2 regions of the Rhodococcus sp. MTM3W5.2 genome follow, and region 1 is predicted to be linked to the other one. Evidence: riboswitches for the same ligand, from Rfam matches in the RefSeq annotation. Region 1 holds a riboswitch; the other holds the start of a gene.

Evidence for each region. A riboswitch is a leader RNA that binds a small molecule or an ion and turns the genes downstream of it on or off. The one in region 1 is predicted to bind magnesium.
Region 2: it holds a riboswitch for magnesium, as region 1 does, so the genes downstream of both, mgtE (magnesium transporter) here and BTZ20_RS27510 (cation-transporting P-type ATPase) in region 1, are expected to answer to the same signal.

The regions. Positions count from the first base shown of each region.
Region 1 covers NZ_CP019572.1:172,672-180,345, forward strand. The annotation lists gene BTZ20_RS00790 (long-chain fatty acid--CoA ligase) at 1-716, shown strand, start outside; gene BTZ20_RS00795 (DUF4304 domain-containing protein) at 781-1,401, shown strand; gene BTZ20_RS00800 (MFS transporter) at 1,482-2,864, opposite strand; gene BTZ20_RS00805 (hypothetical protein) at 2,962-3,849, opposite strand; gene BTZ20_RS26460 (hypothetical protein) at 4,057-4,263, opposite strand; M-box (ykoK) riboswitch at 4,565-4,738, opposite strand; M-box (ykoK) riboswitch at 4,986-5,159, shown strand; gene BTZ20_RS27510 (cation-transporting P-type ATPase) at 5,590-6,354, shown strand; gene mgtA (magnesium-translocating P-type ATPase) at 6,312-7,674, shown strand, end outside.
Region 2 covers NZ_CP019572.1:1,917,744-1,925,417, forward strand. The annotation lists partial or broken gene BTZ20_RS08800 (lipase family protein) at 1-470, opposite strand, end outside; gene BTZ20_RS08805 (LON peptidase substrate-binding domain-containing protein) at 672-1,307, shown strand; gene crcB (fluoride efflux transporter CrcB) at 1,317-2,060, shown strand; gene crcB (fluoride efflux transporter CrcB) at 2,057-2,425, shown strand; M-box (ykoK) riboswitch at 2,524-2,694, shown strand; gene mgtE (magnesium transporter) at 3,047-4,423, shown strand; gene pgm (phosphoglucomutase (alpha-D-glucose-1,6-bisphosphate-dependent)) at 4,537-6,180, shown strand; partial or broken gene BTZ20_RS08835 (MFS transporter) at 6,215-7,411, shown strand; gene BTZ20_RS27895 (VIT1/CCC1 transporter family protein) at 7,397-7,674, opposite strand, start outside.

The sequences.
Region 1 (7,674 bases):
GAGGGGCGGCGGTGCCGCGCAGCCTGCTCGAGGGATACGACCGCCACGGTCTGACGGTGGTCCAGGCCTGGGGAATGACAGAGACCGCACCGCTGGGCACCGTCAGCCGACTCCCCGCGGACCTTTACGAGAGCGAGAATGACGACCAGTACGCGTTCCGAGCCAGGCAGGGCGTTGCGATGCCGTTCGTCGACATCAGAGCCCGCAGCGAGGACGACGGGTTCATCGAGTGGGATGACCGCGCCATGGGCGAGCTCGAGGTGCGCGGACCGTGGGTGGCGGCCGCCTACCACAACGGTAAGGGCGCAGACAGTTTCACCGAGGACGGCTGGTTCCGGACGGGCGATATCGTCCGCATCGACCACCGCGGCTGCATCCGGATCTGCGATCGCTCCAAGGATCTGGTCAAGTCCGGGGGCGAATGGATCTCGTCGGTCGATCTCGAGAACCACCTCATGGCGCACCCCTCGGTGGCGGAGGCCGCGGTGATCGCCGTACCCGACCCGCGTTGGGGCGAGCGTCCCCTGGCGGTGGTGGTTCTCCGGGACGGCATGACGGTGGACCCGGAGCCGCTGCGTGAGCATTTGTCGACCGAGTTTGCGCGGTGGCAGCTGCCCGAGCGATTCGAGTTCGTCTCCGCCATTCCGAGAACGGCCACCGGCAAGTTCAAGAAGCTTACTCTGCGCGAGCGCTTCGCTACGGCTGACGTAAGCTGACAGGTCAGGCGTACCGCCGGTGGTCGACGGACCCGCCGGCCGCCGGGTCTGCGAACATGGTCGGATGGAGCATCCGTCGGCCGAAGAAGCATTCGTCACTCTCCTCGGCGCGAGTGTCGTTCCGCTCTTGAAGGAGCATGGCTTCCGGAAGCGAAAGCTGACTTTCACGCGGGAGCGGGATGGTCTGGTCGACGTCATCAACCTCCAACGGTCGGCGGGGAACAGCCACGAGTCGATCCGGTTCTACGTCAACTGCGGCGTTTACTCGGTGGAGTTCGACAGGGTCATCGGACGGACACCCCAACATCGCCCAGCCGAGGTCGACTGCCAGTACCGGCGCCGGATCGAGAGCATCGCGTCCGGGATCGGGCCGCATGTGACCGTGCACGCCGACAGTGACGTTCCCGCGGCCGCCGACGAGCTCCGCGCGGCACTCACCAGTGCGTTGGCGGTGATGGGTCAGCTTCGCGGCCCCGACGATATCGCTCAGTCCGTGGGGTCGGACATCGACTTCGACGTCCTCCGCTATCGGCTCGCCACGCGCGACGAGTCCGGTGCACGCGAGCAGTACACCAGAGCGCGGTCCCGGTTTGGTGCGGAGGACCGCTGGCCGCGCCTCGAGGAGCAGTTCCGAAAGGCGGCGGACTTCTACGACGTAGCCATCCTCGACTGCAAACTAGGGTAGAGAGCGGTCGAGGCCCGGCCCGGATCGAATGATCGTGGGCCGGGCCGGGATTCGCAGACAGGCCGGCGGATCCGGAATGGTCACGCGACCAGAGCATGCTCCCGCGCACCCTGGGTAGGCCAGCGCCGGTGCTCGGCGTCGATGACGTACACGTGGGTGTGCCGGTAGAGACGATCGCCCACGCGGTCGGCGTCGGCCAGTCGGGCGGGGTCGATGGTCCCGGCCTCGTGCAGGTGCGTGATCTCCGCCGGGTCGTGCCGCGGCCACATCCGCACGGCCACGGTGATCCCGATGCCTGCGATCACGGCCAGCGTCATCCAGGTGGTGGTGAGGCCGGCGGCGGTCAGCCACCCCGCGATCGGGTAGGTGAGCAGCCAGGCAAGGTGCGACAGCGAGAACTGGGCGGCGAAGAGCGCCGGCCGGTCGGCGGGCTGCGACGAGCGCCGCAGTACCTGCCCGGTCGGGGTGAGCACCGCCGCGGTACCCGCGCCGACCACGGCCCACACAGCGATCGCCGCGCCCCAGCGCCAGTCGCCCGCATCGGTGGCCGACAGGGCGACAGCTCCTCCGAGGCCAACGATCAGGGTGGCACCGCCGGCCAACATCACCGGCCGGGCGCCGAGGCGGTCGAGGAATCGCGGTAGCGACAACGCGACGAGCATCGTGCCGAACCCATTGGCAGACAGGAGCATTGCCACTCCCGACTGGGTACCGCCGAGCGTGTCACGGACGTAGTTGACGGTGTTGACCATGATCACCGAACCCGCGGCGGCAACCACCAGGTTCAGGCCGAGTAGACCGCGTAGCCGCGGCGTGGCGGCGAAGATCCGCATGCCCACCGCGATCCGGTCCCGGAAGGTGTCCGCCGTGGCGGAACGGGCATTCGGGATGCGGGTCGCAATCACCAGGACGGCCGATACCGCGAATCCGATTGCGGTGCCGACGAACAACCAGTGGAAGCTGATGAGGGTCAGGACCGCGGCGGCCAGCATCGGGCTCAGCAGGGTCTCCATCGTCGCGGCGAGCTGCGCGGCCGAGAGCGCTCGGGTGTACTCGCGCTCGTCCGGCAGGATGTCGGGGATGATCGCCTGGTAGGTGGGGGTGTACGCGGCCGAGGCGGTTTGCAGCACCGGGATCAGCACGTAGATCTGCCAGATCTGGTCGATGAACGGCAGTGCCAGCACGACGGCGGCGCGAACAAGGTTGAGCCCGACCAGGAAGCGCCGGCGGGGAAAGCGGTCGGCGTAGGCGGCGACTATCGGCGCGACCGTGACGTACACAAACATCTTGATTGTCAGCGCGGTGCCCAGCACGGCGGCCGCGTCGGCACCGGCGAGCTCATAGGAGAGCAGTCCCAGTGCGACGGTGGTCAAACCGGTACCGAACAGTGACGACACCTGGGCGATGAACAGTCGCAGGTAGTCGCGGTTGGTGAACAGAGACGTGATCAACGGCTTTCGCATCGCGAACACTTTCTTCGAATGTCTGAAATGGGCGGGGTGGGTCACGGGTTCGTCGACAACTGCAGGTGCACATGGGTCCTCCTCCGGGGATGGTGCTTCAGTGCTGGTGGGCGGTGGCCACGAGGGTGAACGCCGCGGTGCGGACGGTGTCGCCGTGCTTGAAATCGAGGAAGAGTCGGTAGGTACCGGGGCCGGGTACCGCGGTGTGGAAGGTGATGTCGGGGCCGGAAGCAGTGACCCCATCGCCGGGTACGCCGTTCGGGTGAACGTGGATGTAGGCCAGGTCACCGGCCCGGAGCACCACCAGGTGGCCAAAGGCGGCCAGGTAGGGCTGCAGATCGGTGACCGGCCGGCCGTCCTTGCGCACGGTGAGTGTCAGCAGTTCGCCGTCTCCGGGAGCGAGATTTCCGTCGAGGATGACCTCGTAGCCGTCGACGACCGCGGTGCGAGTCTCGCTCGGGGTCGGTCGCGGATCGTAGGCGCCCGCGACGGCGAGATCCGCGCCCAGCGTGATCGTCCGCCCGAGCAGCGTGGGCGAGATGTCGGTGAACACGCGGTAGGACCCCGCCTCCGGCAGGTTCAGTCGAACCGACCAGGTGCCGTCGGCCGCGAGTTCGGGGTGCACGTGCCAGAACCCGGTCAGCTCGCGCTGCACCACGATCAGGTGCAGGTCACGGTCGTGGATCGGGGTGTAGCCGGTGACCGGTCGGCCGTCCGGGCCGAGGACGCGGAACCGGAAGTCGACGTCGCCCCGGCCGACGATGGTCTCGGCGAGGTCGAGTGTGTATCCGTCCTGCGTGATCTGGAGACCTCCGGGCGCGCTCGCGCCGTGACCGTGGTGGTCGGCCGGGGTGTGGTGTGCGTGGGCGGTGTGGTCGCGCACACCGTGGCCTGCGTGCGCCGGGGCCGCCGGATGCCCATGGTGGTGGTGAGCAGTGTGATCGGCGTGCGCAGCCTGGTGGTCGCCGTGCGTGTTGGTGCTCATGTCTCGGCCTCTCGTCGTGTGGTGTTCCCGCCGACCAAGTTAGTACCCCCGGGGGTATGCGCAAGGAGGCAAAGTATGGCGCGGGTCACGCGGGAAGCCCTGCTGGATCGCGGATCGGAGCCGGCCGGACGGGGTCAGCCCGCTTGGCGGCCAACTCCGCTCCGCCCTGAATCGGGGCGGAGGAGCCTTCGGGCGCGATCGGCAGTGTCACCAGCTACGCGCCTCGCCCGGGTGCGGGTGCCCGCCCATCGAGGCGGTGATCACCGCGACCGGCGTTCGCGACGCGTACAGGTTGGCGCGTTCCTGCGGGGTCAGATTGCGGTGCCCCCACAGCCGGTTCGCCGCGCGTCGAATCGTGTGCAGCGCCACGGACTCGCGTGCCGACGAAATAGGTTGCGTGATAACAAAAGCCACGGTCTTCTCCTGTCGGAGGAGCCGGTCCCATGGCAGAGACGATGCAGATCCGTCGAGTTGACGCCGCGCCGGAACTCAGCCGAGGCACTGGAGTGCTCACGACGAGGCCGGGATCGGGCTACCGAGGCGTCAGGTCGCAGAATGCTGATGCTGCGCCGGGGCCGGTTCGGAACGAAATGAAAGTCGTATACGGATACGGACTATCGCTGATACTCACTCGTTCCTCACCTCCTCGCAGACAAGACGCACGCGGGCGTCGACTCACACACGGGGAGGGCGCCAGGACGGCAAATGTCCTGGTCGGGCACCCCTCTCGTCAGAGCTTCGGCACTGCACGACGTGTCTCGAGGGGATCGAGAAGCCACTTTGGATAGACCCTTAATCCGGGAATACCTGTCCTAACCTTGGGCGTCTGTCGACGTCGTCAGATCAGTGGCCTGTGTTCATGCAGGAGCCTCGCCTAGCGAGGTGCTTACGCCGACCATGGTGCCGACACCCGCGATATATGTCAAACCGCAAGCGCGGTGGCGCATCAAGATCATTCCAACGACAGAAAAGGTTGCTGCGAAATGTTTTTCGCTGACAAGATGCCTGATTGTGCAGTTACACAACCAGTTTAGATCACTTGCTCGGCTTGACACCGTGACGCCGGTGCATCGCGGAGGTCGGTGATCAGTGGATGCAGGTTGACATCCGGCCGACCGCAATGGTTGCCTGTCGGCGCAGCACCTCGTTAGGTGAGGCGTCTGCACGAACACAGGCCACTGATCTCACGACGTCGAGAGACGCCCAAGGTCAGGACAGGTCTCCCCGGCTTAAGGGGTGACCCAAAGTGGCTTCCCACAGTGGTGTGGGACACGTCGTGCAGTGCCAAAACTCGTACGTGGGGGTGTCGAATTCGGCAGGGCGACTCGTTCGTGTCGGTATTCACACGCGGTCGCGTCGCGGCCTCGATCCTGCCCTTCTGTGCTGTGGACACACCGTCGCGGAGCTTCGTCCCCCTGGACGTGCCCGCATTCGAACCCGGGAGGTGACCACCGTGGACGAACCGCCGAGTCGATATCCGGCCTCGCCTGGATTCCTCACCGCCGGTGTCCATCGCGCCCGCTAGTCGCGGACACCGTCGGACCCTTCGCGCGCGGCAACTCGCCGCGATCATTCTCGCGACAGTCACAGTCGCAGAGCTTATTTCGTCGTGCCCGGACATTAGCGAGTTCGTGTGCGACCGAGAGATCTGTCATGTCGAAAACAAGTGTCGCGGCACCCCCGGGGCGTCCGGGCAAGGCCGCCAAACGAAATAGTCAGTCTGTTCTCCCAGACCGTCAGATGGCGGAGCTCGCCGGATTCACCCGGCTGCGTCACCCGGGCGTCTACGCCGAACTGCACACCACTCCAAAGGGATTGAGATCAGACCAGATCGACCCGCTGCGCCGCAGGCACGGCAGCAACGAGGTCCGCCATGACCGACCGGCACCCGCAATTGTGCAGTTCCTCGCCACCTTCAAGAATCCGTTCATCTTGATCCTGCTGTTCATCGGCGTGATCATGTACATCACCGAGGTCTATCTGGCCGACCCAGAAGAGGGTCCCGACTACATGGGGATCAGCACGGTCGGCGTGATGATCCTGATCAGCGTCTCGTTGCGGTTCTGGCAGGAGTACCGGTCGGGACGGGCCTCGGAGGCGCTCAAGGCGATGGTGAGCACCACGGTCTCGACCACTCGCCAGATGGGCGACACTGTGGTGACCGCCGAGCTCCCCATCGAGCAGTTGGTGCCCGGAGACGTCGTCCAGCTCGCTGCCGGCGACATGATCCCCGCGGACATGCGGGTCGTGCGCGCCAAGGACCTGCAGGTCAACCAGGCGATGCTCACCGGCGAGTCGATGTCAGCGGAGAAGACGGGCGATCCGGTCGCCGGCCTCGAACCCGATCGGATCCTCGAGGCCGGGAACCTCGCGTTCATGGGCACCTCGGTGGTGTCCGGATCGGGGACCGCCGTCGTGATCCACACCGGGGACGACACCTACTTCGGTGCGATGACCGAGGGTTGGGTACGTCTCGTCCCGAGACCAGCTTCGACATCGGGGTGAAGAAGGTCAGCTTCTTGTTGATCCGCTTCATGGTCATCATGGTGCCTGCGGTGTTCATCATCAACGGACTCACCAAGGACTGGAGCCAGGCGCTGCTGTTCGGCGTCGCGACCGCGGTCGGGCTGACGCCGGAGATGCTTCCGCTGATCGTCACCGCCAATCTTGCCAAGGGCGCGCTGTACATGTCCCGGCACAAGGTGATCATCAAGCAGCTCAATGCTATTCAGAACTTCGGTGCGATGGACGTGCTGTGCACGGACAAGACGGGAACACTCACCGAGGACCGAATCGTGCTGGAGGAGCACCTGGACACGGCCGGCAGGCTCAGTACCGACACGCTGCGTCTGGCCACGATGAACTCGGTGTTCCAGACCGGGCTGCGCAACCTCCTCGATGGCGCCGTCGTCGAGGCCGCGGGCCCGGACCTGGTCGAGCGGATCCGCCGCGAGCACGGCCTGGTCGACGAGATCCCTTTCGACTTCGCTCGCCGGCGGATGTCCGTGGTCGTCAACGACGGCGACGCCGACCTGATCATCATGAAGGGCGCCGTCGAGGAGGTGCTCTCCGTGTGCACCTCGGTCGAGATGAACGGCGTAACCCGCCAGCTGACGCCGGGCCTGCTCTCGGCCCTCGACCGGCTCGTCGCCGAGCAGAACGGGCTCGGCAAGCGGGTCCTGGCTCTCGCCACCCGGCGTCTGCCGGCTGCCCCGGGCGGTACCGGGCGCGACTACTCGACGGCGGACGAGACCGAGATGACGATCGTCGGTTTCCTGACGTTCCTCGACCCGCCGAAGGAGTCGGCCGCCGCTGCGATCGAAGCGCTTCGAGCCCACGGGACCGCGGTGAAGGTGATCACCGGCGACAACGAGCTGGTCGCCGAGACCGTCTGCGGGAAGGTAGGTCTCGATGTCGGATCCATCGTCACCGGTGCTGAGATCGACCGATTGGACGATGACGGCCTCGACGCGATCGTCGGAGAGACAACGGTCTTCGCGAAGACCGATCCGCTGCAGAAGGCCCGGATCGTCGACGCGCTCAAGCGGAACGGGCACACGGTCGGATTCCTCGGTGACGGGGTCAACGACGCACCGGCCCTGCGTACCGCGGACGTCGGGATCTCGGTGGACACCGCCGCCGACATCGCCCGCGAGTCGGCCGACATCATCCTGCTGGAGAAGGACCTCGGTGTCCTCGAGCGCGGTGTGGTCGAGGGGCGCCGCACCTTCGGCAACATCCTCAAGTACATCAAGATGACCGCCAGCTCGAACTTCGGCAACATGTTCTCGGTCCTCGTCGCGAGCGCACTGCTTCCGTTCATCC
Region 2 (7,674 bases), 1.7 Mb from region 1:
GGGCCGAGGTGATCGGGAAGGGCGATCGCCCAGCCCCGCATCAGCGCGAGGTTCACGACCGGGGCCTCTTGGAGCTGTCCGTTGAACAGGGTGTGCGACGGTCCGCATCGGGTCCCGAGTGCGTTGATGATGGCTTGGTACGACAGCAGCGGCCGGTCCACGCCGCCGCGCGGGACGAGGACGGTCGTCACGGCAGCCACCGGGTGGCCCGACGAGTTCGTGGAGCGGTAGGCGACCTGCCAGCCGTCCGCGTTCCCGAATCGGGAGACGTCGACCGGTCTGCTGCGGAGGATCTCGCCGTTCGCCCTTGCGGCGAGATCCGGTGGCGCCCAGTAGAACGGGTCGGGGTCGGGCGCGGGCATCAGCGGCTGGGCCTGTGCGGCCGCGGTCGGCGCGGTGATCGCAGGCGAGAAGGCCAGCGCGAGTGCCGCAAGGATGGCCGTAGCGGAATCTCTGAGTGTGACTCTCATCGAATCCTCCGATGAAGGGTGGGGGATACCGAACTCGCGCCCCAGGGCGCGGCCTCGTGCCGGAGTGACGCACTCCGCACCATGTGGCTCACCGCCGTTCGTCAAGTACTTCCGCACCATGACGTAGCTCACACTAGCGAAGATCGGCGCGGTCTTTCGCGGTTATCGGCGCGACACCCGGATCGAGGGCATGCTGTGACCGTGGATGCTCTGCCGATGTTCCCGCTCGGGTCCGTGCTGCTGCCCGGTGAACTGCTGCCGTTACAGGTGTTCGAGCCGCGCTACCTGGAGATGGTCGAAGACCTGACCTCGTCCCCGGACCTGCGGCGATTCGGCGTGGTCCTCATCACCCGCGGCCACGAGGTGGGTGGTGGCGACGAGCGAACCGACATCGGGACCGTGGCGCGGATCGTCGATTACGAGCGGGTGCCGGGCGGGCGACTGCTGCTCGGCTGCGTGGGCGAGGGCCGGATCCGGGTGCGGCGCTGGCTGCCGGACAACCCCTACCCGCGGGCGGACGTGGAACCGTGGCCCGACGAGGGCACGGACTACAGGTCGGACTCGATCGACGAGGTCGGCGCGCTGGTGGACGAACTCGGTGGGCTGCTGAGCCGGTCCGCCGCGGTCCGCGGCATCCCCGTGCCGGGGTTTCCCAGGTTGGACGAGTTGCCGGGTGAGATGGGCGACCGCGTCTACGCCCTCGCGGCAACCCTCCCGCTCGTCGCGGTGGATCGGCTGAGGTTGCTGTCGGCGCCCGGGCCGCGCGAACGTCTGACGGTCCTGGCCGAGGCCCTCGGCGACGTGATCGCCGCGGTGCGGTTCAGGCTGTCGGAGTAGGTGATCGACATGCGCGGGGAGGGATCGCTACTCGCGGTGGTCGCGCTCGGCGGCGGGATCGGTGCGCTGGCGAGATATGGCATCGCGCACGCGATGCCGACCAGGGAGATCCCGTGGGCGACGCTGATCACCAACGTGATCGGTTGCCTGCTGATCGGCATCCTCATGGTGCTCATCACCGAGGTCTGGACGGCGCACCGGTTGCTCCGGCCGTTCCTCGGGGTCGGGGTGCTCGGCGGCTTCACCACGTTCTCGACCTATGCGGTCGAGGTCCGGGGGCTGCTCGCGTCCGGCAACTATCCGATCGCGTTCGGCTATCTCTTCGGGACGGTGATCGCGGCGCTCGCCGCCGTTCTTGTGGGGTGTGGGGCGCACGGCTCGTCACCGGTGCCGTCGCCGGGAAAGGAATCTGACATGTCTTACTCACGCACGGAGATGCGGCTGTCGATCATCCTCGGGCAGGACGACCTCTGGCATCACAAGCCGAAGTACCAGGAGATCGTCAAGCGCGCCCGTGCCGCCGGGCTGAGTGGGGCCAGTGTGTGGCGGGGTGTCGAGGGGTATGGCGCGTCCGCGCACATCCACACCACCCGGCTCCTCGACCTGGCCGACGGGTTGCCGCTGCTGGTGGTCGCGGTGGACACCGAGGAGCGGATCCGCGGGTTCCTGGACGGCATCGGTGAACTGCTCACCGAGGCCACCGTGACCCTGGAGGGCGTCGAGCGGGTGCACTTCACCGAGGACCGGCCGTGACGGTGGTGCTGGTCGTCCTCGGCGGAATGGTCGGCGCGCCAACGCGATTCCTGCTCGACCGCGCCGTCGGCTCCCGCACGGACAGCGAGTTCCCGTGGGGGACCCTCACCGTGAACGTGATCGGATCGCTGATCCTCGGTGCGCTTGTCGGCGCCGCGACAGGTTCGGGCAGTCACGTGATGGCCCTGGTTGGCACCGGATTCTGTGGTGCGCTGACCACGTACAGCACCTTCGGCTACGAGACGGTCCGGCTCGTCGAGGACGGGGTGCGTTTGTACGCGCTGGCCAACGTCGTGATCAGCGTCGCGGCCGGGATCGCCGCCGCTGCCCTGGGGTTCGCCGTCGCCCACGCCTTGTTCGTGTGATCGAAACCGCGCGGAATGCATTGTGGCGTAGACGTATTCATGGCTCCATGGAGGGGGAGGTTTGCGTCGCCGGCGAATGTCTGTTTAGCTGTTCGCCGCATGCACCTCGCTAGGTGAGGCGTCTGCACGGACACAGGCCACTGACCCCAAACGTCGAGAGACGCCCCGGGTCAGGACAGCTCCTCCCGGACGAAGGGTTGAGCCCAAGTGGCTCCCGCATCGCGGGTTACGCCGTGCAGTGCCAAAGCTCTGTCGAGAAGGGGTGCTGAGCCGCGACCTCTGTCGTCCGGCCCTTCTCCCGCGCTTGCATCGTTCGGCGCCCGCGTGCGCCTCGACCGCCGGGAGGTGATGGCATGAGTCCGAGTCCGAGTAGTTCCGGGGCTTGCGATCACCCTCCGTCGTCTACTCCCACGCCGTCTCAGCGGCGCTGAGTTCACGGCCGCCCATGCTGGGCGGCTGACGCGGGTTCCCGTTCTTTCGCCCCGACGCTGTCCGTGCGTCGGCGGTCACCCTCTGTGTGCCGATCGGCGGTCCTTTTGGGCTTCCGTCTGCCGAAACCCGGTTGCGGCATGCGGTTTTCGCGGCTGTTGAGACCCAGCAGCCGATTCGAGTGAGGTCATCATGAACCGTGAAGAAATCATCGTGTCCGTCCGGATGCTGCTACAGAATCCGGACCCGGACGCCTTCCGTCGGTTGGTCCGGGAGTATCCACCGGCCGACATCGCGGAAGTCCTGCGTCATGCCGCTCCCCAGCAGGTGTCGGCACTTCTGCTCACACTGCCGTCCCGGGAGCAGGCGCGCCTGTTCGTCGAGCTACTCGATGCCGAGCAGGATGCCGTTCTGGCCGCCACGCCGTCGGGACCTGCTGCGACGTTGATCGGGGACCTACCCCCGGATGAGCGCGCCGACCTGTACAACCGGCTGAGTTCGGATGGCCGTGAGCGACTGATACCACTGCTGGCCCAGGCCGAGCGGGAGGACGTGCTGAGGCTGGCGGCCTACCCCGAGGGCACGGCGGGATCGGTGACCACCTCGGCCTATGCGACGGTGAGCGCGGGAATGACCGTCGGCGACTCGCTGCAGGAGTTGCGAACGAGCGCGCCGGACAAGGAAACGATCAATGTCGTGTACGTGATCGACGGCGACGGTCGCCTCCGTGGCACGATCCCGCTGCGCGAGCTGGTGCTCAACCGCGCGGACACCAAGGTCGAGGAGCTGATGCAGACCGACCCCGTTCTCGTGCGTAGCGATGATCCGGATGACAAAGCCACCGAATACATCCGGCGTTACAACATGCTCGCTGTACCGGTTGTCGATGGCGAAGAACGCATGATCGGCATCGTGACCGTCGATGATGCGATGGACATCGATCGCGAACAGGATGCGACCCAGCTGGCCCGCTACGGCGGAACGTCCGCGATCGGAGGTCCGGATCTCGATCTGAAGGACTCCTCGTTCTTCCGCATCTACGGAACGCGGGTCTTCTGGCTCGGGCTGTTGACCGTGTTCGGTCTGATCACCAGCAATTTCGTTGCGGCGCAAGAAGACATTCTCGCGGAGGTCATCATCCTGGCCGCCTTCCTCGCTCCGATCATCGATATGGGCGGCAATACCGGCAGTCAGTCGGCGACCCTTGTCCTTCGGTCGATGGCGTTGGGGCAGATGCAGTTGCGGTGGCGCGATATCGGATTCGTCATCCGTCGCGAGCTAGGCGTAGCGCTCGCGCTCGGCGCCTCCATCGCCGTCCTCGAGGTCGTTCTCACCTACTTCACCAAGGGTGACATCGGTGGTGAGGTCCTGGCCATCGTCGGCCTGAGCATGCTCACCTGCACCGTGGTCGGCGGTGTGCTCGGCTCGCTGCTGCCCTTCCTCGCCCGCAAGATCGGCACCGATCCCGCGACACTGAGCGCACCGCTCATCACCTCGATCATGGACCTCGTCGGCGTGTTCATCTACTTCGGTTTCGCCTACTGGTTCCTCGCCGATCTGATCGCCTGACGCACGACACGGGGATGGAACCGCCCTCACTGCGGTTCCATCCCCCGTCGCATACAACGTGCTCGCGTGATCGAATGGTGCTGACCGACAATCACCGACCGAGGAGGCGCGTCGTGGCGCACGATCGAGCAGGAACGCTCGCCCAGCCGCAGGATCTCGAGGACCTCGCGCAGTTGGTGACGGCCTATTACAGCCGCATCCCGGACCAGGAGAACCCGGACGAACGGGTCGCGTTCGGCACGTCAGGGCACCGCGGATCCAGCCTGGACGGCGCCTTCAACGAGGCGCACATCCTCGCCACCACGCAGGCCATCGCCGAGTATCGGGCACGTCGGTCGATCACAGGTCCGCTGTTCCTCGGCCGCGACACCCATGCGCTCTCCGAGCCCGCCTGGACCAGCGCGCTCGAAGTCCTCGCGGCCAATGACGTTGTGGTGATGATCGATTCCGGGGGCCGCTACACCCCGACCCCGGCGGTCAGTCATGCGATTCTGCGGCACAACGCCTCTGGCACGGCCGCACCGGCAGACGGCATCGTGGTGACGCCCTCACACAACCCGCCACGCGACGGCGGATTCAAGTACAACCCGCCACACGGTGGCCCCGCCGACAGCACCGCTACCGCAGCCATCGAGGCCCGCGCGAACGAGCTGATCGCGGCCGGACTGGTCGGGGTCAAGCGGGTCCCGCTCGCCGCGGCACTGGCGAGCGCGGCCCGTCCCTACGACTTCCTCGCCACGTACCTCGACGACCTGCCGAACGTGGTCGACCTCGACGCGGTCCGCGATGCCGGCATCCGGATCGGCGCCGACCCGCTCGGCGGTGCCAGCGTCGATTACTGGGGTGCGATCGCCGAGCGCCACCGCCTCGATCTGACGGTGGTCAACCCGCTGGTGGATGCGACGTGGCGGTTCATGACCCTCGACACCGACGGCAAGATCAGGATGGACTGTTCGTCCCCGGACGCGATGGCCTCGCTGATCGGCGCGCGGAACCGGTTCGACATCGCCACCGGCAACGACGCGGACGCCGATCGACACGGCATCGTCACCCCGGACGGCGGGTTGATGAACCCGAATCACTATCTCGCTGTGGCCATCGACTACCTCTACGCGAACCGGCCCGGCTGGGCGCCGGGCACCAAGGTCGGCAAGACCTTGGTGAGCTCGTCGATGATCGATCGGGTTGTGGCGGGTCTCGGCCGGGAGTTGGTGGAGGTACCCGTCGGGTTCAAGTGGTTCGTGCCGGGCCTGCTGACGGGTGAGCTCGGCTTCGGCGGCGAGGAGAGTGCGGGGGCGTCGTTCCTGCGCACCGACGGCCGGGTGTGGACGACGGACAAGGACGGCATCATCATGGCGCTGCTGGCGTCCGAGATCACCGCCGTCACCGGTCGCTCGCCCGCCGCCCGGTATGCCGAGCTGGCGCAGCGGTACGGCAACCCCGAGTACGCACGGGTCGACGCGCCCGCCACCCGCGAGCAGAAGGCCGCCCTGGCGGCGCTGTCGTCGGAGCAGGTCACCGCGACCGAGCTGGCGGGCGAGCCGATCACCGCCACGTTCACCTCGGCGCCCGGCAACGGTGCGGCGCTCGGCGGGCTCAAGGTCAGCACGGAGAGCGCGTGGTTCGCCGCTCGGCCGTCGGGTACCGAGGACAAGTACAAGATCTACGCCGAATCGTTCAGGGGCAGGGAGCATCTCGCGCAGGTGCAGGACGAGGCGCGGGAGCTGGTGTCCCGGGCGCTGGGAGCAGGCGCCTGAGCGATTTCGCTGCTGGCTAGGATCGGTGGCAATCATGCACACCACCGCAAATAAGCTGCCACGCGAGATCTGGGTCCTGGTCTCGGCCAGTTTCGTCATCGCTCTCGGGTTCGGCATCGTCGCTCCTGCGCTGCCCCAGTTCGCCCGCAGCTTCGACGTCGGAGTCACCGCAGCGACCGCCGTCATCAGCGTGTTCGCCCTGATGCGACTGCTGTTCGCGCCGCTCAGCGGGGCGCTGGTGCAGCGGCTGGGGGAGCGCCCGACGTATCTCACCGGGCTGTTGATCGTCGCGGTCTCCTCCGGTGCGGTGGCCTTCGCGCAGGGCTACTGGCAGCTGCTGCTGTTCCGGGCGATCGGCGGCATCGGGTCGACCATGTTCACCGTGTCCGCGCTGGGTCTGCTGATCCGGATCACACCGCCGGGCATCCGCGGACGGGTATCGGGGCTGTATGCGACGTCCTTCCTGTTCGGCACCATCGGCGGGCCGCTCGTCGGCGGCGCGCTCGCCGGCTTCGGGCTGCGTGCTCCGTTGCTGATCTACGCCGTTGCACTGCTGATCGCGGCGGCGGTGGTGTACCTGAGCCTGCGTGAGTCCGCGCTGGCCGCACCGGATTCGGGCGACCACGTCGTCACGATGACGCTGCGCGAGGCGCTGGCGTCGGCGACCTATCGCGCATCACTGGTGTCGAACTTCGCCAACGGCTGGGTGTCGTTCGGCGTTCGGGTCGCGATGGTGCCCCTGTTCGTGGTCGAGGCGCTTGGCGAGGGCACCGCGCTGGCAGGTGTGGCACTGACCGTGTACGCGATCGGCAACGCGCTGGTGCAGATCCCGGCGGGACGCCTGTCGGACCTGCGCGGCAGGCGGCCGTTCGTGCTGGCAGGCCTGGCGATTGCGGGCACGGCGACGATGTTCCTCGGGTACAGCGAGAATCTGCTGGTGTTCCTCGCGCTGTCGCTGGTCGCGGGCGTGGGGTCCGGGCTGATGAACCCGGCCCAGCAGGCCGCGGTCGCGGACGTGATCGGCTCCAAGGCCAGGGGCGGTCCGGTACTGGCCACCTTCCAGATGGCCTCCGACGTCGGGGTGGTGGCAGGTCCGCTGGTAGCCGGGGTGTTGGCCCAGTACCTGTCCTACGGGGTGGCCTTCGCGGTCACCGGCGCGCTGATGCTGCTCCCGATCGCGTTCTGGCTCGTCGCGCCGCGGACCATCCCGCAGGCGTCAACCGGGGATGCCGACCCCGATCAGCGCGCCGACCAGGTAGGTGGCGGCGACGGCGATGACGCCGAAGGCGAGCTGCCGGAGCGCACCGCGGACCTTCGACTTCGCAGTGAAGCTCGCCGCGATCGCGCCGACGATCAGTAGGCCGATCCCGCCAACGGTCAGCCCGGCGACGAGCGACTCGAACCCGAGCAGGTACGGGATCAGGGGGATGATCGCGCCGACACAGAACATCAGGAACGAGGAACCGGCCGCCACCACCGGTGAGGGCTTCTCGC